One region of the Rhizobium sp. CG4 genome, then DNA from elsewhere that is predicted to be linked to it. Evidence: predicted binding sites of a transcription regulator. Region 1 holds the regulator's gene; each other region holds the start of a gene.
What was found. Region 1 encodes LexA, which represses DNA repair genes until DNA is damaged. Its sites were predicted from a motif close to TGTTCNNNNTGTGTTCNG; they were not measured.
Positions count from the first base shown of each region.

Region 2: a site for LexA is predicted at 6,892-6,909, ahead of HGO37_RS11125 (YifB family Mg chelatase-like AAA ATPase). Genes of this name have one in related genera too.
Region 3: a site for LexA is predicted at 4,819-4,836, ahead of radA (DNA repair protein RadA). Genes of this name have one in related genera too.

Region 1 is NZ_JABAEG010000002.1:215,542-223,503, reverse strand. It holds gene HGO37_RS06240 (ComEC/Rec2 family competence protein) at 1-511, shown strand, start outside; gene lexA (transcriptional repressor LexA) at 616-1,344, opposite strand; gene HGO37_RS06230 (ATP-binding protein) at 1,795-3,312, shown strand; gene HGO37_RS06225 (TerC family protein) at 3,514-4,497, opposite strand; gene rpsD (30S ribosomal protein S4) at 4,941-5,558, shown strand; gene HGO37_RS06215 (glycosyltransferase family 39 protein) at 5,816-7,327, shown strand; gene HGO37_RS06210 (glycosyltransferase family 2 protein) at 7,357-7,962, shown strand, end outside.
Region 2 is NZ_JABAEG010000003.1:182,910-190,871, reverse strand. It holds gene coaBC (bifunctional phosphopantothenoylcysteine decarboxylase/phosphopantothenate--cysteine ligase CoaBC) at 1-990, opposite strand, end outside; gene HGO37_RS11145 (peptide chain release factor 3) at 1,156-2,739, opposite strand; gene dut (dUTP diphosphatase) at 2,830-3,303, shown strand; gene HGO37_RS11135 (LysE family translocator) at 3,417-4,034, shown strand; gene cysK (cysteine synthase A) at 4,179-5,147, shown strand; gene HGO37_RS11125 (YifB family Mg chelatase-like AAA ATPase) at 5,213-6,745, opposite strand; gene gshB (glutathione synthase) at 6,990-7,946, opposite strand.
Region 3 is NZ_JABAEG010000002.1:718,590-726,551, reverse strand. It holds gene HGO37_RS08655 (SDR family NAD(P)-dependent oxidoreductase) at 96-836, opposite strand; gene purF (amidophosphoribosyltransferase) at 977-2,470, opposite strand; gene HGO37_RS08645 (CvpA family protein) at 2,704-3,291, opposite strand; gene radA (DNA repair protein RadA) at 3,382-4,788, opposite strand; gene alr (alanine racemase) at 4,903-6,069, opposite strand; gene HGO37_RS08630 (AraC family transcriptional regulator) at 6,197-7,018, shown strand; gene HGO37_RS08625 (AzlC family ABC transporter permease) at 7,131-7,859, shown strand; gene HGO37_RS08620 (AzlD family protein) at 7,856-7,962, shown strand, end outside.

The DNA.
Region 1 (7,962 bases):
CAATGACAAAACGACTGGCAATACTGATGCCGCGCCACCACGATCACGACGGCCGATGCTGGACGAACACATCATTCAGGCTGAAAGGCAGGTGATGTCTGCCGCCGTTACAAATGCAACCGATGCCTTTACCTGCCGCCGCGACAGCTGGTGCATCGCCAGATCAGCGAAGGGGCAGGTGGTGATTTCCGTGCTGGATAACAGATATCTTGGTCTCGCTTGCGACATCGGTTCTGTGGTTATCACCACGCGTCCCACATCATTTGAAACCTGCCGCTCCGGCGCCTTTTTACTCAGTGCCCAGACATTGCGGCGCACCGGTTCGCTGGAGATCACATTTTCAACTGAGGCAACAACCGCCGCAAACCAGCATTTGCCGATCGAGAGGATGACGGCTGCCATTTATGGTTCCTACCGTCCATGGACCATGCATCGTTATTATAACTGGCGCAGCAGGACATTTGAAACGGAAGTGCCAGAACATGTCTCGCAACTGCTGGACCGTCGCTAGGCTAAAGTGAGTTGAAGGCCAGTTGTGTCGGGTGTTTTCCGGCGACAGTAGCGATGACGCGCTGGCGCGTCACCTGGCAGTGATATGGGTCTGCTGATGACCGCTTAGTGGTATCTGCGGATCAGGCCAACCAGCTTGCCCTGGATCTTGACGCGGTCAGGTCCAAAAATACGGGTTTCATAGGCCGGGTTTGCCGCCTCAAGCGCAATCGATGCACCCTTGCGACGAAAACGCTTCAAGGTCGCTTCTTCATCATCGACCAGCGCCACGATGATATCACCGGGGTTGGCGGTCTTGGCGTTGCGGATGATGACCGTGTCGCCGTCAAAGATGCCGGCATCGATCATCGAGTCACCGCGCACTTCCAGTGCGTAATGTTCACCAGAACCCAGCATGTCAGCCGGCACGGACACATCATGTGTGTTGTTCTGGATGGCGGAGATCGGGACACCGGCCGCGATCCGTCCCATCATCGGCACCGATACCGAGCTGCCGCCATCATTGGCGCTGACAGGGGCGGGGGTCGGAGCAGGGGCGACAACCGGTTTTGGTTTGCCAAGGCTGCCTTCGATCACACTTGGTGAGAAGCCACGCTGTGGTTTGAGGCTTGGCGAATAGGCTTCAGGAAGTTTGATGACTTCCAGTGCGCGTGCCCGGTTTGGCAGGCGGCGAATGAAGCCACGTTCTTCAAGCGCTGTGATCAACCGGTGAATGCCGGATTTGGACGCGAGATCAAGCGCATCCTTCATCTCATCAAATGAGGGAGGAACACCGGATTCCTTCATTCTTTCGTGAATGAAAAGAAGCAGTTCCTGCTGTTTGCGTGTGAGCATGAAGTCGCACCCCAACCGTTGATGAAAATCGAAACAAATGCAGAACATACACTATATGTTCCATATGTGTTCCGCAAGGCTTTAATATTTCGTAATCGCCGCCCCGGTGAATTTTCTTTCAAAACAGCCAAGACGTGTAATCGCTGCCTATCACGCTGTTTTTTAAACGATTTCACGTCAATTCATCACAAAACGATCCGTCAGAAAGCTGAGGCTCGCAACACCGCCCGTTAGCCGACCAACCGGCATGATTATCAATCTGATATCGTAAGGCGCTGTGATTCGGTTCGTTTGATTCTCTCCACCAGATTGGGTTGGCAGCGCATATTCCCTGTGCATTTTTACCTTCACGAGGAAGCATTGCGTTGAAATCTCTGTTATGGGGAGGGTTCGCTGCTCGTTCGGAGTCGGCATTCAACATCAATTTTGACAGTATAAGGTTTTAGGGCATTGCAGGTCGGCATCGACATGGGAACGCTATCGGGTGGGCAGGCTGCCAAACTCGACATTGAGGAATTGCTCGCCACGCGTCTGCTGGTGCAAGGCAATTCCGGTTCCGGAAAGTCGCATCTGCTGCGCAGGCTTCTGGAACAATCCGCCCCCTGGGTTCAGCAGGTCATTATTGACCCTGAAGGGGACTTCGTGACGCTGGCTGACAAGTTCGGTCATATCGTTGTAGATGGCGAGCGCACAGAGGGTGAGTTGGCCGGTATTGCCAACCGTATTCGCCAACACCGCGTATCCTGCGTCCTGACGCTTGAAGGTCTTGATGTCGAACAGCAGATGCGGGCCGCAGCTGCATTCCTCAACGGCATGTTCGATGCCGACCGTGAATACTGGTACCCGGTGTTGGTGGTGGTCGACGAAGCGCAGATGTTTGCGCCGTCCGTGGCTGGTGAAGTAACCGAAGATGCCCGCAAGGCATCGCTTGGCGCCATGACCAACCTGATGTGTCGTGGTCGTAAGCGCGGTCTGGCCGGCGTTATCGCCACGCAGCGTCTGGCAAAACTTGCCAAGAACGTGGCGGCGGAAGCCTCCAACTTCCTGATGGGCCGTACTTTCCTTGATATCGACATGGCACGCGCAGCCGACCTGCTCGGCATGGACCGCCGTCAGGCGGAAATGTTCCGCGATTTGCAGCGTGGTAATTTCGTGGCGCTTGGCCCGGCTCTGTCGCGCCGCCCACTGCCTATCGTGATTGGTGCTGTGGAAACCTCGGCTCGGTCGTCATCGCCCAAGCTGATGCCGCTGCCCGATGCGCCGCAGGACGTGGAAGACCTGATCTTCACGCCGGACCCGGAAGAATTTACGCGCGCGCCTGTGCGCCGCACGCCACCGGCACCGCGCCCGACAACAGACATTCTGGCCGAGCTGTCCCGCTCGACACCAGCCGCGATAACGCCAGCCTCCGAACAGCCGCAGCGCAGCAGCGCCTCGGACATGACGCCGGAAGAGCGCGAAGAGAAGATTTCAGGCGTTCTCTACGAAATTCTGGATGATCCGCAATCGGCCTATCGCACCGATGCGGTGCTCTATCAGGACTTTCTGGTGCGTGCCCGCATGCGCCGCATTCCCGGCACGCCGATGGCGCTGTCGGAATTCCGCCGTCAGGTGGCAATTACCCGTTCCGGCGTTGATGCCGAAATGGCGGCAAGTGAAAGCTGGCAAACGGCACTCGATCTGTCGAAAAACGTCTCCGACGATCTGCAGGGCGTATTCCTGATGCTGGTTAAAGCCGCGCTGGGCGAGGAGCCTTGCCCATCTGATGCCCGTATTGCTCGCGCCTATGGCACGCATTCTGCACGCCGTGCACGCCGTCTGCTCGGTTATTTCGAGGAGAAGGAGCTGGTCGTGGTGCATGCCGATTTCTCCGGCAAGCGTATCGTGGCATTTCCGGACCTTGATGCAAAAACCGCACCCGGTGATGCGGATGCGGCTGATGATGAGGCGACGCTGGCAGCCGAATAAGGCTGCTGTTTTTTAAAGCCGTTATTCTATCTTATGGTCGGGTGCGTCCCGACCATCTGCCGTTGTTCATTCTCGGATCACGTCCGAGAATCATCGTGCTGAAATCGCAGACATGGACTGATGTTACCGGCCATCTGGTGGTGCCCATCCTCGGCGTGGCGCCGAGGATGGTGGAGTTTCGGGATGTTGTGAAGCGCGACATTATTCGACAGCCTTTGCTTGCTTGCGTGTGGCAAACAGCGAACCGACAACACCGGTCACCAGAATTGCGACGGTCACGCCAAGCGAGACGGCAGGCGGGATTTTTGCCAGACCCAGCATGTCAGCCACGAAGATTTTCGAGCCAACGAACACCAGAACCGCAGCCAGCGCATATTTGAGATAGGCGAAGCGGTGGATCAGGGCTGCCAGCGCAAAGTAGAGTGCACGCAGGCCAAGGATCGCGAAAATGTTCGACGTATAGACAATGAACGGGTCGGTGGTGATCGCAAAGATCGCCGGGATCGAATCAACCGCAAAGATCAGGTCGGCAATTTCCACCATCACCAGCGCCAGAAACAGCGGGGTGACAAAGGTTTTCAGCTTGCCGGTCTTCTCGTCGGTTTCCTTGACGAAGAACTTTTCGCCATGGAGGCGGTTTGTCAGCGGCAGGTGGCGCTTGAGAAACTTCAGGATGCGGTTGTTGTCGAGATCGTTCTCATCATGATCGGCCGAAAACAGCATCTTGAGGCCGGTAAACACCAGGAAGGCCGCAAAGAGGTACAGCACCCAGTGGAAGTTTTCGACGATGGCAGCGCCAGCGGCAATCATGATGCCACGCAGCACGATCACACCCAGAATACCCCACAGCAGCACGCGGTGCTGGTATTGGCGCGGAATGGCGAAATAGGAGAAGATCATGGCGATGATGAAGATGTTGTCCATCGCCAGACTTTTTTCCACCACGAAGCCGGTGATATATTCCATGGCAGGCTGCTGGCCCGACTGGTACCAGATCCAGCCACCGAAGGACAAACCGATGACAATATAGAAAGCGGACATCAGCAAGCTTTCGCGAATGCCGATTTCCTTGGAATTCTTATGCAGAACACCAAGGTCCAGTGCCAAAAGGCCAAGAACGAGAGAAATGAAGACCGCCCACATCCATGTGGGGGTGCCGAGAAAATCCGAGAACAGAAAGTCCATCAGTCAACCTTTGCCGGACAGGTTGGCTATATGGCTGGGGAACGTGTGACAGAAATAAACGTGGGCCCCAACCTAAAGAGACTCGACATCACGTATTGTCCGGTAATACGCCAGAGGGGCCCGAGTCCTGATCACGACAAACGAAATAGTGCAGGAAAATGCGCTTTCAAGGGCGGGATGCAATTTTTTTCTCGTTGACAATTTTATGAAGGCCACCTAGAAGCCCCATCAACGCCGGGCCGCAAAGCCCGGTGTGTTTCGTTGACTGCCTTGCAGTTTTAATAACTGACGTTCGGTAGTCAACATCACCGACATGTCCCGTGGCTTCTCCATTCGCAAATGTGAGAGACCTGTCAGAGTTCATCAACAGAACTCAGAGGAGGGCGTGTTTCCTTAATCCGGTTTGGCAACAAACCGGTATAATATGTTGAGAAGGAAATACGATGAGCAAGCGCGAATCGTCTAAGTATAAAATTGACCGCCGCATGGGCGAAAACATCTGGGGTCGTCCTAAGTCCCCAGTAAACCGCCGCGAATACGGTCCTGGCCAGCACGGTCAGCGCCGCAAGGGCAAGATGAGCGACTTCGGCACGCAGCTGCGCGCCAAGCAGAAGCTCAAGGGCTACTACGGTGAACTGCGTGAAAAGCAGTTCCGCGCAACCTACGACGAAGCTAACCGTCGCAAGGGTGACACTTCCGAGAACCTGATCGGTCTGCTCGAGTCCCGTCTGGACGCGATCGTATACCGCGCAAAGTTCGTTCCAACCGTTTTCGCATCGCGTCAGTTCATCAACCATGGCCACGTCACGGTTAATGGCGTTCGCGTTAACGTTGGTTCTTACCGTTGCAAGCCAGGCGACGTTGTTGAAGTTCGTCAGAAGTCCAAGCAGCTGACCGTTGTTCTGGAAGCTGTTTCGCTCGCGGAGCGTGACGTTCCTGACTACATCGAAGTTGATCACAACAAGATGGTTGCGACCTTTGCTCGCGTACCAGCTCTGTCTGACGTTCCATACCCAGTCGTCATGGAACCACACCTCGTGGTCGAATTCTACTCGCGCTAATCGCTGCGAAGTTGATTTTGAAAAAGCCGCCCTTCGGGGCGGCTTTTTTGCATTCATGGCATGGCGTGATGATTTCAGAGATGCGTCACTGGTTGCCGGATTTTCGCACCTAATCCAGCCTTGATTTTCTGCGTAAAAGCGCAGGAATGCACAACTGCGTAATGCTTGTCCCCTTTGGTTGTGCTATCGGGACTTCGACCTTGTGAAGTTATGAAATCAAGCCGCTTGAAGCAGGGCGTGCTGTTGGGAAATCGGCCATGGAACGTTCGGACAAAATTGCGTTTGCTCAGGGAAAGACGGCCTCGATTGTCGGCGTCATTCTGCTGTTCGTTCTGGCGCTGACCATGCATGCCGCATTCTCCAAGCTCAACCTCGACCAATATGGCGACATGGTTGAAAACTACGCCTGGGGCGCGCTGTGGCAGTGGGGCACATACAAACATCCGCCATTCTTCGGCTGGACCACGGCCGCATGGTTTGCCGTTTTCCCACATGAGAACTGGGCCTATTTCCTGTTTTCCGCCGTCAATTGCGGTCTGACTTTTGCTGCCGTCTGGCGCATTGCTGCCCGCTTTGGTGATGGCAATGTGCAGTTGATGGCGGTCATTTGCGCCATGCTGATGCCGCCACTGTCGTTCCTGGCCATCAAATACAATGCCAATTCGGCAATGACGCCAATCTGGGCCTGGCTGTTCGTATTCTATCTGCGCGGCCTTGAAGGACGCCGGATTGTTGATGCCGTGATGATTGGCCTGTTGGCCACTGCGGCCATGCTGACCAAATATCACTCCGGTGTCGTTCTGCTGGCGCTGTTCCTGCATGCATCTTTCGACAAGCAGGCCCGTGCGGCGCTGCTGTCCACCTTCGGTCTCACCGTGCTGGTGGTGTTTTTCGTCACCATTGCCGGCCATGTCCTTTGGCTGTTCGAGCATGATTTCCTGCCCATCGTTTATGCCGCAGAGCAGGGTGATGGCGAATGGCTGCACATTTTCACCAAGGCGCTGAAATTCGTGGTGGGCGTGCCGCTTTATACGATTGGCGCTCTGCTGGTTGCGCTTTTGGTGCGTCATGACAAAAGCGAAAAGGGCCCGGCCTTTCAGCCTGCCAATATTGCCCGCCTGCGAGACAGCGTTCAGGGTCGCGCGCTGCTGGCCTTCAGCATCCTGCCATTCATCCTGACGATCATTCTGGGCTTTGCCGCGCAGGCAGAACTGAGCGCCGTCTGGGTACTGCCGATCTTCACGCCAATTGCCGTGCTGATTGCGCTTCTGGTGCCGCAGCAGTGGCTGCAGCGCAATATCGGACGCGCCGTGACAGTTGCCGTCATCTACCTGCTGGGCATGAGCGCTTCTGGGCCTGTCATCGCCATGGTGGACCGTAACTACGGTGAGTTTGAATCATTCCGCAATGTGCCCCTGGAGGCCGTGTCCGACCGCATCGATGAGCTATGGCTGGCGGAAAGTGGCGGTGCCAAGGGCTTTTATGTCGCGGGCAGCCGTGGTCTGGCTGATGGCACGTCCTTCTACTCGCGTTACGCACCGCTGATTGTGGATGGCAACTCGGCGGAATATGCCAAAGGTTATCTGACACCGGAACTAGCGCGTCAGAAGGGGCTGGTTCTGGTTTGCTTCAAGGGCGAATCGAAATGCACCGATGCCTCAACCAAGCTGGTCGGCCCGTTGCCCGCGCCACAAGACCTTCAAGTCACCGGTATAAACGGCAAGGGCAGCTGGGATATCCAAATCTGGCTGATCAAGCCGCAGAACTGATAGTGCGAATTTTGTAACGGGATCGGGGCATGGCTCTTTTTTCACTCATCGTACCGTTTTTGAATGAACGGGAAAACGTGCCGGCATTCACCACCTTCATTGAAAAGGTGGCGGGTGAACTGCGTGAAAAATTCGATCTCGATCTCGAGGTGGTGCTGGTCGATGACGGCAGTACCGATGACAGTGTGACACGTTACATCACGTCGATGCCGGGCACATGGCGCATCGTCGAACTCAGCCGCAACTTCGGCAAGGAAGTTGCCGTGTTTGCCGGTCTGGAAGAGTGCAGGGGCGATCTTGTGATGATCATGGATGCCGATATGCAGCACCCATGGACTGTTGCACTCGACATGATTTCGCAGCTGATGGCCGACGAAAATCTCGACGCCGTTTATGCGGTACGTGATGACCGCCTGCAGGAATCGATGAAAAAGGCGGCCGCCGTTCATCTGTTCTATTGGCTGATCAATTTCCGTCAGCGTTTTATCGTGCCGGAAAATGCTGGCGATTTCCGCGTCATGCGCCGCCCGGTTGTCGAGGCGATGCTGAAGATCCGCGACCGTCGCCGTTTCAACAAGGGGCTGTACGCTTGGGCCGGCTTCCGCCAGAAGGCTATTGGTTACGTGCCGGATGAG
Region 2 (7,962 bases), on a different contig from region 1:
TTCCGCAGCAAAACCGATGACCAAAGTCGGACGTTTTTCATGATGACCGACGGTTTTCAGGATATCGGGGTTCTCTGTCAGCATGAGTGCCGGTGGTGCATCACCCGGCTGTTTCTTGATCTTCTGATCGGACGCAGTGGCCACCCGCCAGTCCGCAACCGCTGCCACAAAGACGGCAATGTCGGCTGGCAGACGCTCAATCACCGCATCACGCATTTCCTCGGCCCGCTCGACATGCACGGTGCTGACACCAGCGGGATCGGCAATGGTGACAGGGCCAGAGACCAGGGTCACTTTGGCACCCAGGCGTGCAAGGGCGGCAGCTATGGCGTGGCCCTGCCGGCCAGAGGACCGGTTGGCGATATAACGTACGGGATCAATCGGTTCATGGGTCGGACCTGAGGTCACAATCGCCGTTTTACCGGCCAGTGGTTTGGGCGCAGTATCAAAAAGTCCCGCGACGGCCTCAACGATCTGCAGCGGCTCGGCCATACGGCCCGTGCCGCCCTCGCCTTTCTCGGCCATTTCACCAGCCATCGGGCCAATGAAATGAATACCGTCGTTTTTCAATGTCACGATGTTGCGCTGTGTTGCACTGGCCGACCACATTTTCGGGTTCATGGCCGGAGCGATCAAAATTGGCTTGTCGGTGGCCAACAGCACGGTTGAAGCCAAATCATCGGCCAGACCATGTGTCATCTTGGCCATCAGATTTGCAGTAGCTGGGGCAACCAGAACAAGATCGCAATCGCGCGCCAGCCGGATATGGCCGACATCCTGCTCATCCTGCCGTGAAAAAAGCTCGGTAAAGACGTGGGTGGCTGACAGTGCACCAACCGCGAGCGGCGTGACAAATTCCTGCGCACCTGCGGTCATCACGGGCGTTACCTTTGCGCCACGCTCTTTCAGGCGGCGAATAAGATCAAGGCTCTTATAAGCCGCGATCCCGCCAGAAATGACCAGAAGAATGTGTTTGCCTGAAAGTGTCATGCGCGAAGTAACCGATTGATGTTTCAACCGACCCTAGCGCATCGCCACAAAAATCGGAATCGATTTTCGCAAGGTGCAAAACATCCCTCAAAAGCATGAAAGCGCCGTTCATCTTTGACACACGGCGCTCTCGGCATTGATCCCGGGGATGCTTTTGATCGGCTATCACGCCGCCTTGGCAGCGTGATATTCCTTGATGGCAACCATCTTGATAGCCGGATAACGCTCAGATTCGTAGCGCAGCGAAAATGCATCCTGTGCTAGGAATACCGGATCGCCGTCCAGATCGCGGGCGATGTCGCCACGCTTGACGTTGAGGAACTTGTCCATTTCCGCAGGCTGGTCCGAGGAAATCCAGCGGCAAACCGAAAAGCGCGACATTTCAAACGACACCGGCAGGCCATATTCGCCCATCAGACGCTCTTTCAAAACGTCCAACTGCAGCGCACCGACCACACCGACGATCGCAGGGGAGCCGTCCTCTGGCGAGAACAGCTGCACAACGCCCTCTTCCGCCATCTGTTGTAGTGCTTCTTTCAGCTTCTTGGCCTTCATCGCATCTTCCAGTCGCACGCGACGCAGAATTTCTGGCGAGAAGTTCGGAACGCCTTGGAACACAAGGTTTTCACCCTCGGTCAGCGTATCGCCGATACGAAGTGTGCCGTGGTTGGGAATGCCCACCACGTCACCGGCAAAGGCCGTATCAGCCAATTGGCGCTGCGAGGCAAAGAAGAACTGCGGCGCCGTTAGACCCATCTGCTTGCCGGTACGTGCCAGACGCGCCTTCATGCCGCGCTCCAGCTTGCCGGAGCAGATGCGGGCAAACGCGATACGGTCGCGGTGGTTCGGGTCCATATTGGCCTGAATCTTGAACACGAAAGCCGTCATCTTGTCTTCCGCCGCATGAACGGTGCGAGTGTCTGCCACCTGGTCACGCGGTGGTGGCGCAAAATCGCCCAGCGCGTTGATGAGATCACGAACACCAAAGTTGCGCAGTGCCGAACCAAAGAACACGGGGGTCATGTGGCCTTCGAGAAAAGCCTGACGATCAAATGGGCGGCAAGCTTCTCTCGCCAGTTCCGTTTCTTCGATAAAGGCTTCACGCTCATTTTCTGGCAGACGGTCAGCAACTGCTCTTGGGCCATCAACCGGCAAAGATTCAACCTGCGTATCGACACCACGGAACGTGTTGTTGGCCAGATTATATGCACCGGAGAATGTCTTGGCGCGGCCAACTGGCCAGGTTACAGGCGCGGTGTCCAGCGCCAGTTTTTCTTCCACCTCATCCAGAATTTCAAATGGGTCGCGGCTTTCACGGTCCATCTTGTTGATGAAGGTGATAATCGGGATGTCGCGCATACGGCAGACTTCAAACAGCTTCAGCGTCCGCGGCTCGATACCCTTGGCGGCATCGATAACCATGATCGCGGCATCCACTGCCGTCAGCGTGCGATAGGTATCGTCCGCAAAGTCTTCGTGGCCCGGTGTATCGAGAATGTTGAACACCCGGTCATTATATTCAAAGGTCATAACAGAGGTGACGACCGAGATGCCGCGCTCGCGCTCTATCTTCATCCAGTCCGAACGGGTCTGGATACGGTCCTTCTTCGCCTTCACTTCACCGGCCAGCTGGATAGCTCCGCCGAACAGCAGCAGTTTTTCGGTCAGCGTCGTCTTACCGGCATCCGGGTGCGCAATAATCGCGAATGTGCGACGGCGGGATACCGCCTCGGCGAGTGTTTCAGCCATTGAGAAATTCCTGTTGATTGGCGCCGTCTTTACAGTTTCAAGCCGCGATATGCAATTGACCTGCGCCACCGTGACAAAGCAAATGGCACCATGCCTTATGATATGTCCTCATCTCCGCAGCTTAAACTAATCCGTCTTGCCAATGGCAAGGGGGTGGAACTGCCATCTTACGAAACCAGCGGCGCTGCTGGCATGGACCTGCGCGCTGCCGTGGATGCCGATTCTCCGGTTATCCTGAAGTCCGGTCAGCGCATGCTTGTGCCGACAGGTTTCATCTTCGAAGTGCCCGTTGGCTTTGAAGCGCAAATTCGCCCTCGTTCCGGTCTTGCGATCAAGAACGGTATCACCTGCCTCAATTCACCAGGCACTGTGGACAGCGATTATCGCGGTGAAGTCAAAGTCATTCTCGCCAATCTCGGGCAGGAAGACTTCGTCATCGAACGCGGCATGCGCATCGCACAGATGGTGATTGCACCTGTGACGCAGGTTGTTGTGACCGAGGTCAGTGAGACCTCCGAGACCAGCCGTGGAACGGGCGGCTTCGGTTCAACTGGGACTGCCTGAGGGGTCTTAAAACGCATCGGTTTGCGCGCGTCTGCATCGCCCGAATTGTCATGATTGAAAAGTTCATGCCAGTTGGATACACCGCACAGCAGAATGTGTTTTCGGAGCCTTCCATGACAATCGGTACCCTGCTTGCCTACGCCACAGCCCTGTTCATTGCCGCTGCCATTCCCGGCCCCGGCATGACTGCCATTGTGGCGCGTGCTTTGGGCTCCGGTTTTCGCGAAACCTTCTTCATGGGGCTTGGGCTTGTTCTGGGAGATATGGTCTATCTGACAGCCGTTATTCTTGGACTGGCCTTTGTCGCGCAGACCTTCCACGAAGCGTTTCTGGTGCTGAAATTCGCGGGCGCTGCCTACCTCATCTATATTGCATGGAAGCTTTGGACGGCGGGGCTTTTGTCGACCGACCTGAAAGCGCGTAAATCCACCAGCATCGGCATGTCATTCATGTCAGGTCTTCTGATCACGCTCGGCAACCCCAAAACTATGCTGTTTTACGTGGCACTTGTTCCAACGTTAATTGATATTCGTGTTATCGGTATCACGGAATATCTGACGCTGATTGCCGTTACATTCGTGGTTTTGTTGGCAGTGCTTCTGCCCTACATCCTGCTTGCCACCAAGGCGCGCACTCTGCTGAAGAAACCCCTCGCATTGCAAATTCTCAACCGCACAGCCGCCGGTATTCTGGCGGGAACAGCGGCAATGATTGCCACCCGCGCCAGTTGAAATATTTGTTCGACTAAAGTGGAGATTTCACGAGAATTTTCCAAGTAACGGCTCGCATAAGAACAAACGTTCGCTAGCCTGAAACCGTGATTGCTCCTATTCTGCGCGGTAATTTCTGCCGGTTGCATGTTAAAGGAGACTATCATGTCAGAAGCCCGAAAGCCCGGACGCGGACGTATCTATTCGTCGATCACCGAGACGATTGGTGATACGCCGATCGTACGCCTCGACAAGCTGGCCAAGGAAAAAGGCGTCAAGGCCAACCTTCTGGCAAAGCTCGAATTCTTTAACCCGATCTCCTCGGTCAAGGACCGTATTGGCGTAGCGCTGATCGAAAGCCTTGAAGCACAGGGCAAGATCACCCCCGGCAAGACAACGCTTGTTGAGCCGACATCCGGCAATACCGGCATCGCGCTCGCCTTCGCGGCCGCTTCCAAGGGTTACAAGCTTATTCTGACCATGCCGGAAACCATGTCGGTCGAGCGTCGCAAGATGCTGGTGCTGTTGGGTGCCGAGCTTGTGTTGACCGAAGGCCCGAAGGGTATGAAGGGCGCCATTGCAAAGGCGCAGGAACTGGCAGAAACACTGCCTGACGCCGTTATTCCGCAACAGTTTGAAAACCCAGCCAACCCTGAGATTCATCGCAAGACAACTGCCGAAGAAATCTGGAACGATACCAACGGTTCTGCCGACATTCTCGTGTCCGGTATTGGCACCGGCGGCACCATTACCGGTGTTGGCCAAGTATTGAAGGCACGTAAACCAGGCTTTAAGGTGGTTGCGGTTGAGCCTGCTGACAGCCCCGTTCTGTCCGGAGGCAACCCCGGCCCACACAAGATCCAGGGCATCGGCGCAGGTTTTGCTCCCGCCGTTCTCGACACAACCATCTATGATGAAATCGTCACCGTCACCAATGACGAGGCGTTTGAAACGGCACGCCTCGTTGCGCGCCTTGAAGGTGTTCCGGTTGGCATTTCCTCCGGCGCTGCGCTTGCAGCCGCCATCAAGGTGGGCAGCCGCGAAGAAAACGCTGGCAAGAACATCGTCGTGATCATTCCGTCCTTTGCGGAACGTTATCTTTCGACAGCATTGTTTGAAGGTCTCGGTCTCTAACACAAAAAAAGGCCCGCCATGCTGTCGCGCACGGCGGGCCAATTCTACACCCAAGTTTTTAAGCCTCACGCCGCAGCGGTGAGCCTTTCTCCAGCAATACGATAGGAAATGGCTTCAGCCAGATGGATGCGGCTGACGATGTCGTGCCCCTCAAGGTCGGCAAGTGTCCGCGCCACCTTGAGAATACGGTGATAACCGCGCGCTGAGAATTTCAGGCGTTCTGCGGCATCACGCAGAAGCTGCAAGCCACCGGCGTCCGGTTCTGCAAAACGTTCAATAAGGGCGGTGGAGCAACGGGCATTGGTCCTGATCTCGGCAAAACCGGCACTGGCATACCGTTCCTGCTGACGTTCACGGGCACGCGCTACACGCCTTGCAACATCCACGCTGCTTTCAGCCGCCATTGGGCGGATGAGGTCTGCCGCCGAAACAGCGGGAACATCGACGCGGATATCGATACGGTCCATCAGTGGACCGGAAATCCGGGCCTGATAATCGGAAACGCAGCGTGGTCCTCTGGCGCAGGTGAAGCCAGGTTCGCCTGCCATACCGCATTTGCAGGGGTTCATCGCTGCAACCAGCTGAATTTGCGCCGGATAGCTCACGCGATGATTGGCACGCGCTATGATACATTCGCCGGTTTCCAACGGCTGGCGCAAAGCATCCAGCACCTGCGGTGAAAACTCCGGGAACTCATCCAAAAACAATACGCCATTATGGGCCAGCGATGCCTCACCCGGCTTGGCACGCAAACCGCCGCCGACAAGGGCTGCCATGGTGGCAGAGTGATGCGGCGTCCGAAACGGCCTGCTATCGGACAGTTTTCCGCCAGAAAGCTGGCCTGCAATGGAATGCACCATCGAGACCTCCAGCAATTCTGCTGCCGACAGGGGCGGCAAGATAGACGGCAGTCGGGAAGCCAGCATCGACTTACCAGATCCCGGAGGTCCAACCATCAGCATGTTATGACCGCCGGCGGCAACAACTTCGAGCGCCCGTTTGGCGCTCTCCTGCCCCTTTATGTCGGCAAGGTCAGGCATGTTGGCGGGTGTCGCACGGATGGCGGGTTGCGGGCGCGACAAAAGCTGCGTACCGCGAAAATGATTGGCCAGCGCAATCAGGCTGCGCGGTGCCAGAATATCAATATCCGCGCCGGCCCATGCGGCTTCCGGGCCGCTGTCCGCCGGGCAAATGAGGCCTCTACCCATGGCATTGGCACCGATAGCAGCAGGCAGTGCGCCGGCTACCGCACCAATCGTTCCATCAAGGTTCAGTTCTCCCAAAACAACGTAACCGGCCAGCGCTTCAGCAGGTATGGCCCCGAGCGCCGCCATGAGGGCAAGCGCAATGGGCAAGTCGAAATGACTGCCCTCTTTTGGCAAATCTGCCGGGGCAAGATTGACGGTGACCTTCTTTGGGGGGAGCGCAAGCCCGGACGCATGCAAGGCGGCCTGGACGCGTTCACGGCTTTCCGCAACGGCTTTATCCGGCAGTCCGACGATCTGTATGCCGACGCGGCCCGGTGCAACCATCACCTGAACTTCAACGGGCACACCTTCGATGCCCTGAAATGCGACCGTATTGACCCGAGCCACCATGGCCTGCTCCCGTAAACCGCATCCGCTGGTTCGGCGCCTCATGGCAAGAGACCGGCGGAAGACCTGATTATAGCGGCCATGGCCAGACATGATCTGCCCGTTGTCCGGCCGCTTCAAACAGCCTGACACAAGTGACGTTGCAAAACAAGAACGTTACGTGAACAATTTCACGTATATGGTGTGTTGGAGTTGTAATGGATGCAAAGGAATGGCTATTCCTTCACATCCAGACAGACAGAGCCAATCAGCCCTGCGCTTCGCGCTTGCGCTCAATGGCGTCCCACAACAGGCTTGCCACGTCGGCACCACCGAATTTTTTCACTTCGCGAATGCCGGTCGGCGAGGTCACGTTGATCTCGGTCATGTAGTCACCGATCACATCGATACCGACGAACAGGAAACCGCGCTCACGTAGTGCAGGACCAATCCGCTCGCAGATTTCCTTTTCACGCACCGTCAGTTCTGTCGGCTCGGGGCGACCACCGGCATGCATATTGGAGCGGGCATCATTTTCAGCCGGAACACGATTGATGGCACCAACCGGCTCACCATCCACCAGCAGGATACGCTTGTCGCCCTTGCGGACGTCAGGCAGGTACTGCTGGGCGATATAGGGCTCGCGGAACATCTGGCCGAACATCTCCAGAAGCGACGAAAAGTTGCGGTCGTCACGGGTCGAATGGAATACGCCAGCGCCACCATTGCCGTAGAGCGGCTTCAGAATAATATCGCCCATTTCCTGACGGAAGCGGGCAATCTCGGTCACGTCCTTGGTGATCAGCGTTGCCGGCATCAGGTCTGCAAATTCGGTGACGAAGATCTTTTCAGGCGAGTTGCGTACCCAGGCCGGATCATTGACCACCAATGTTTTGGGGTGAATGCGCTCCAGCAGATGCGTGGAGGTAATATAGGCCATGTCGAAGGGCGGATCCTGGCGCAGATGAATGACATCCATCGTCGACAGATCAACGCGCTCCGGTTCTGACAGCGAATAGTGATCGCCATTGATGTCGCGCAGTTCCATCTGCTCGACAGTGGCGTAAATCTTGCCGTCACGCATGCTGAGACGGTCCGGTGTGTAATGAAACAGCCGGTAGCCTCTGGCCTGCGCTTCAAGGCTCATGGCAAAGGTCGAATCCCCGGCAATATTGATGCCGGCTACATGATCCATCTGGATCGCAACGTTCTTGATTTTTGCCATGCGCAGTCCCTTTTCT
Region 3 (7,962 bases), 500 kb from region 1:
CGCGCCCGATAGATTTGGTCAAGAGCCTGCAACCTTGCTGCGGTGTCATGCCTCCCAGAACAGGTGTCTACTTGGGAGGCATGTTTTGGCAGGTCTTATTCCGGCAGATGGTAGTCCAGGAACTTGTTGTCACGCACAGAAAACAGCTTGCCGGTTTCGGTCTGTTCAGGTGCCAGCAATGGCAGCAGGGCCTTTGCAACATCGGACGGTGTCGGCAGCGTCGACGGATCTTCGCCGGGAACCGCCTGCGCACGCATGGCAGTGCGTGTTGCACCGGGATTGACGCAGTTGATGCGCAGCGCAGTCTTTTGCGTTTCTGCAGCCCATGTGCGGCCGAGCGCTTCCACGGCAGCCTTGGAGGCGGAGTAGGCGCTCCAGAACGGGCGACAGGAATGGGCAACGCCCGACGACAGCAGGATGGCGCGACCAGCATCAGATTTGATGAGCAGCGGCTCCACCGAACGGATCAGACGCCAGGTCGAGGTGACGTTGATGTTCATGACCTTTTCGAAGACTTTCGCCTCGATATGGCCGATGGGGGAAATCACACCTAGCACACCGGCATTGGCCACCAGAATATCAAGCTTGCCCCAGCGTTCGTTAATGGAGGCGCCAAGACCATCGATTGCATTCATGTCGGCGAGATCGAACGGCACCAGCGTGGCCGAGCCGCCTGCGGCCTGGATGGCATCGTCCAACTCCTCAAGACCGCCAACCGTACGCGCGCAGGCGATGACGTGTGCGCCAGCTTTTGCCAGTTCCAGTGCGGTGAAGTAGCCGATGCCGCGTGAAGCACCAGTTACCAGTGCGATCCGGCCAGTAAGGTCGATGGTCATGTGTCTCCCCCGAAGAGTAAATCAGTCTGTGACTGCCGTCTTATGAGGAAGCGACATGGGCGGCAATAGGCCAGAAGGTCGCAAAGCAACTGCCACAAACAAAAAGCCCGCGCAGTGGGCGCGGGCTAAAGCTTGGTTTATCAGCCGTTGCTGGCCAGCATAGATATCTTACTGCCCATGGCCTCGCCATTCTGGTCGAGAAGGCGGGTCGGGTAATCACCCGTGAAGTAATGATCGGTGAATTGCGGACGCGCATTGTTGCGATCCTCTCCACCAACGGCGCGGTACAGGCCGTTGATCGACAGGAAGGCCAGCGAATCCACACCGATGAACTTCGCCATGTCCTCGACATTGGCGTACTGATTTGCCAGCAGCTTGTCAGCGTCAGGCGTGTCGATGCCGTAGAAGTCCGGGTGGAAGATCATCGGGCTGGCAACGCGGATGTGAACTTCCTTGGCGCCGGCTTCGCGGATCATCTGGACGATCTTTACAGAGGTCGTGCCACGAACGATGGAATCGTCGACCAGCACAACGCGCTTGCCTTCAATCATTGCACGGTTGGCAGAGTGCTTCAGTTTGACGCCGAAAGCGCGGATCTGCTGGGTAGGCTCGATGAAGGTGCGACCAACATAGTGGTTACGGATAATGCCGTATTCGAACGGAATGCCACTCTGCTGCGCAAAACCAAGCGCTGCAGGCGTGCCGCCATCCGGCACAGGCACAACGACGTCACCTTCGACCGGGGCTTCCTTGGCTAGGTTCATACCCATGTTCTTGCGGGTGGTGTAAACGTTGCGGCCGCCAACCACGGAGTCAGGGCGTGCAAAATATACATATTCGAACAGGCACAGGCGTTCTGGCTGCGGTTTGCTTGGCTTGCGGGCGTCGATAGTGACCGAACCATCCGGCTGCACTTCGCAAATGATCACTTCGCCGTTTTCAACATCGCGCACGAACTTGGCGCCGATAATGTCGAGCGCACAGGTTTCCGAACAGAAGATCGGCTTGCCGTCCAGTTCACCCATGACCAGCGGGCGGATGCCGGTGGGGTCGCGTGCGGCAATCAGCTTGGTGCGTGTCATGGCCAGCATCGAATAACCGCCTTCCATCTGACGGATTGCGTCGATGAAGCGGTCGGATGTTGAACTGTGGCGCGAACGGGCGATCAGGTGCAGCACAACTTCGGTATCGGAGGTCGACTGGCAGATTGCGCCAGTAGCGATGATCTGGCGACGCAGGGTCAGGCCGTTGGTGAAGTTGCCGTTATGGGCAATCGAAATACCGCCTTCTTCCAGTTCGGCAAACAGCGGCTGCACGTTGCGCATCGCCACTTCGCCGGTCGTGGAATAACGAGTGTGACCAATGGCGATATGGCCGGGCAGGCGGGCGAGGGTTGCAGGGTCGGTATAATGATCACCGACCAGACCCATATGACGTTCCTGATGGAAGCGCTTGCCGTCGAAGGAAACGATACCGGCGGCTTCCTGTCCACGATGCTGCAAGGCATGCAGGCCAAGAGCAGTCAGCGTAGCTGCGTCCTCATGCCCCAAAATGCCAAACACGCCACACTCTTCATGCAGCGTGTCGCCATCGATAACATCTTTGATCGTGGAATGCGAAAGCGGCTGGTTCATGCGTCTTGCCTTTGCTCCCTACAGTACCGTGCTTCATGTCATCAAGCGTTCGAGGTACTGTAATATTTTGATCTTCGCCCAACCTTCAAATAGTCGTGGATTTGAAAATCATGCGCCCAAAAAACAAAGACCTGACCGGTGAAATCTTTCTCCGGGAAGGTCCGTTACTGCTCTGTTGAAAAACCATACCACATGTAAGGCGTCTTGCGTATCACGCAAGACGCAACACAGTGTCAATTGTTTGTTGCCGGTGCGTTGGTTGCAGGGGCCTCTTCAGAAGGCGCCTGTTCCGTTGTCGCATCCTGATTGCGGCCCATGATACGATCAAGAACTTCAGGCTCGATGTTGCTTGGCAGCACAGCTTCCAGCTTTTGCACCAGCATGTCGAGGAATGGCTTGGACTTGGCCTGGGTCATCCATGTCGGCTGGATCTTGACGTCAACCAACCAGTTCCAGAATGCCAGTGCAACGACCAGCAGCAGAAGGCCGCGGGCTACACCGAACAGGAAGCCAAGCGTGCGGTCCAGCGCGCCGATGCGGCTGTCGATGATGAAGTCGGCAATCTTCGACGTGATGAACGAAATAACGATCAGCGCAACAAGAAAGACCACACCCGCCGAACCGGCAATCGCGATGCGGTGGTCATTGGTGTAGTTGTTGGCGTAAGGCACCAGAACCGGGTAGAGATAGTAGGCGGCAGCAGCCGAACCAACCCAGCTTGCTATGGACAGAACTTCGCGGGAAAAACCGCGCACCATGGCCAGAACGGCTGAGAAAAGTACAACGGCGAGAACAATACCGTCGAAAATCGTGATGGGCATATACCAGCTCCAAAGGTCGCGGGGCTTTATCAAAGCACCGTCTTGCCTGTTTGCGATCCTCTTACACCACAGGCTTAGCCAGCGAAAGGATCAATATTCATCTTCCTCAACCTGTTTGAAGCGGTTGGCGGAACCTGCGATGCGCGCAACGAGATCCGGCAGGCTTTCAATTTCTGCCCATCGGCCATTGCCGGTTTTAGGCAATTCCGCCGATGCTGTTGGAAGCAGCGCCTGGGTAAAGCCCAGTTTTTCCGCTTCCTTTAACCGCTGCACCGTGTGCGAAACGGGTCTTACCGCTCCTGACAGGCTGACTTCGCCGAAATAAACACAATCGGCCGGAAGGGCAAGACCGGCAAGCGACGAAACCAGTGCGGAAGCCACAGCCATGTCGGCGGCCGGTTCCGAGATGCGGTAACCGCCAGCGACATTGAGGTACACATCGTGCTGGCCAAGTCGCACCCCGCAATGGGCTTCCAGCACCGCCAATATCATCGCAAGGCGTGACGAATCCCAACCGACAACGGCGCGGCGCGGGGTGCCGAGAGAGGTGGCTGCCACCAGCGCCTGCACTTCAACCAGCACAGGGCGGGTGCCTTCCATGCCGGCAAAAACCGCAGCGCCCGGGGCTTTTGCGTTGCGTTCACCCAGAAAAAGCTCGGATGGATTGGAAACTTCCCGCAGCCCCTTGTCGGACATTTCGAACACGCCGATTTCATCCGTTGGTCCGAAACGGTTCTTCACCGTCCGCAGGATTCGGTAGTGGTGACCGCGGTCGCCCTCAAAATAAAGCACCGCATCCACCATGTGTTCAACAACACGCGGACCGGCAATCTGGCCTTCCTTGGTCACATGGCCAACAAGCACCATGGCGGCACCGGTCTGTTTGGCAAAACGGATCATCGCCTGTACGCCGGTACGCACTTGGGTGACTGTACCGGGTGCCGAATCGGCCGTGTCGCTCCACAGGGTTTGGATAGAATCGATAATCACCAGATCCGGGCGCTTGCCTTCGGAAATGGTTGCCAGAATATCTTCGACATTTGTTTCTGCCGCCAGCAGCACGTCGGTTTGTGCCGCGCCCAGACGCTGCGCACGCAGACGAACCTGTGCCACGGCCTCTTCACCCGAGACATAAATAATACGCTGGCCGCGTCGCGACAGGGCTGCGGCGGCCTGCATCAGCAGCGTCGATTTGCCGATACCGGGATCGCCACCGATCAACACTGCCGAGCCACGGACGAAACCGCCACCGGTTGCGCGGTCCAACTCGTCCATGCCGGTTGCAATACGCGGTGCTTCTTCCGATTCCCCTGATAGTGCCGTCAAAGCGACCGGGCGACCTTTCTTGGGTGTTTTGCCAGGCCCTGAGCCGATGCCACCCATCAGGTCATCTTCAATGATGGTGTTCCACTCACCGCAACCTTCACACTTGCCAACCCAGCGGGTGTGCACCGTGCCACAGTTCTGGCACACGAATTGGGTTTTGGTCTTGGCCATGCGGTTGTGGCTCCCGGCAGTATCTTGAATGAGAACAAATAAAGAACTTAATGCCGGGATAAACGCCTGCCGTCGGCTTTGCAAGCCTGTTGTTTAAAGGCGGTGCGGTTTTAATTATTCGCCGTCGAACAAATACTGCCGCTCATAACGCAGACCAAGGCCGGTCAGCATTTCATAGCCGATGGTTCCTGCCGCACGCGCGACCTCATCCACCGGTACATTGGGGCCGAACAGTTCAATGTAATCTCCAGCGCGCACGGCATTTTCGGGCACATCGGTGACATCGAAAATGGTGAGGTCCATGGTCACGCGACCGGCAACCGGGACCCGGTGGCCGTTGATAAAACCATAGGCGCCGCCATAACCCATTTCCCTCAAAGGAATGCCGGAACCGGAAAGCGAACGCTGATAACCGTCGGCATAACCGACTGATGCTATGGCAAGGCGGCTGGCGCGCTTGAGCAGGAAAGTGCCACCGTAGCTGACGGTCTGTCCTTCACCGGCTTCACGCACCTGAATGATGCGCGCTTCCGCCTTGGCGACCGGGCGCATCGGATTATCCACGTCATTGACGGCTTCGCCGCCGTAAAGCGCGATGCCGGGACGGGTCAGATCGAAGTGATAGTCTGGACCCAAAAATATTCCAGCAGAAGCTGAAAGGCTTGATTCGACACCTTCGAAAGCAGCGCTAACCTTACGGAATGATTCAAGCTGTGCCTTGTTCATGGCGGAAGAGGGGGTGTCAGCCGATGCGAGGTGCGATAGAACGAGAACCGGGTCGAAACTGGCTGGCCGAGAGATATCTTCGGCCAGAAACAGTGCCTCATCCAGCGGCAATCCAAGACGGTTGAAGCCGGTATCGACATGAAGGGCGAAGGGATGATCACCCCGTTCGGCAAGCGTCGACATCCAGAAGGCCAGCTGCTCTTCCGACGCGACGACAGGCACAAGATCATTGTTGAAGAAATGGGCTTCCTGTCCTGGCCAGATGCCTGACAGCACAAAGATACGGGCCTCGGGAGCGTGCGGACGCAGTGTTACACCTTCGGCAACGGTTGCCACGAAAAAGTCCCGTGCCCCGGCATGGTACAGCGTGGTGCCGCAATCTTCGATACCCATGCCATAGGCGTCAGCCTTGACCACGGCGGCGGTCCGCGCCTTGCCGGAGCGTTTTTTCATGTCGCGCCAGTTATCCGCCAGTGCACCGAGATCAACGGTCAGCCGCAGCGGCGCATGCTCGAATTCGTCATAATCGGAAAGGCTTTCGTCGAAATCGGTCATGCTGTCTCGCAATGCTGCTCAAAAACTATTTGAGCCAAAGCCTATCACTTTTGTTCAAGACGGTAATGACGGATTGCTTTATTCTTTCACTATGCACAGCGTTTCGCAGAAACAGGCCCTTGACGATATGCCGCTTGCCACGACGGAAACCACACGTTTCTGGCGCGACAGGCGGTTCCGGCATATGGAGTGCCTGAGCGCGACTTTCCTGACGCATGAATATTCCCCGCACGCGCATGAGACCTTCAGCATTGGTGCTATCGAATCCGGTTCGCAGATATCGACGATCAATGGCAGCAGAGAGCAGACTGGTCCCGGCAATCTTTACCTGATCAATCCCGGCCAGATCCATGATGGTGCACCGGGAGGTGAAGGTTATCGCTACCGGATGATCTATCCCGACATGGAGTTGTTGCAGGAGGTGATTGAGGACGTGACGGGCAGGGCGTTTCATGGCACGCCGTCTTTCCCGCGCTTTTTGCCAAAAGACCCGCAAATGGCTGCCGCGTTCCAGATTGCCCATCAGCGACTCGAGCAGAAGTCCGGTGCGCTGGAGGCCGATGAAGGTATGTTCAGCGTACTGGCAGAACTATTTCGTCGCCACGGCAGCACGATCATCCTGCCGGTGGAAACGCGCGAACGCACCGCAGTTTACCGGGTAAGGGATTATCTCACCGACAATTGCGAGATCGACATCGGGTTGGAACAGCTGGCGGCCATTGCCGGGCTCAGCCGCGCCCATTTGATCCGGGCGTTTCGCAAGGAATTCTACATCACGCCGCACGCCTATCTGACGGATGTGCGTATTCGCAAGGCGCGTCGTTTGCTGCGGCTTGGCGATAATCCCGCCTCTGTGGCACTGGAATGCGGATTTGCCGATCAGGCGCATTTCACTCGCCACTTTAAGGCGCGCACCGGCATTACACCGGGTCAGTTCCGCGCTGCCTGAGACCAAGTCGTCCGGCAACGGTTCCGGGCTGTTCTCTGTCCCCATCACTTTTGTTCAAGACGCACCCATCATCCTTCTCTACCTGCCATCTCCCAGGATATCGGAGATGGTGATGGCAAAGATAGTGAAGTCGGGTGACGTGCTGGCGGGGTTGCGGGCCGCAGCGCCGCTTTTGGTGGCGATGGTACCGATTGGCGTGGTGTTTGGTGCGGTCGCGGTTTCAAAGGGTCTGTCGGCACTCGAGGCCTGCCTGATGTCGCTGTTTGTCTTTGCCGGCGGCTCGCAGTTCGTTGCCATGGATTTATGGATCCATCCGGCAAGCTGGGTGGCGCTCGGTTTTGCCGCTCTGTTGGTCAATCTGCGCCACGTGCTGATGAGTGCGTCCATCGCCTCGAAGCTGGATGGGTTCAACGGCTGGCGTAAATATGCCGCCATGCTGGTACTGACGGACGAATCCTGGGCGTTGTCCGAATTCCGTGCGATGAAGGCTAGGCTGACACCGGCTTTTTTTGCCAGTGCTGCGCTATCGATCTACGCCGTCTGGAATGTCTCGACCATGGCTGGCGCCTTGCTTGGCTCGGTCATGGGCGACATGACGGTGATCGGGCTCGACTTTGCCTTTCCCGCCGTATTCATTGTGTTGCTGATGGGGTTCTGGAAGGGCACCGAAACCGGACTTGTCCTGCTGGCCAGTGCACTGACCTCATGGGTGACACACCTCTACATTCCCGGTGCCTGGTACATTGCCACGGGCGCACTTGCCGGGCTGGCCATGGCAGCCTTTGGGCGGACGGAATGTTTGCCGGATGAGAACAAGGCTGATGCGGAGCAACCGGCATGAGCCTTGATACATCAACATTTTTTGCCATCCTTGCGATGATGGTGGCGACGGTAAGCACCCGTATGGGCGGTTTGCTGCTGGTCCGCTACACCAATCCCGGCCC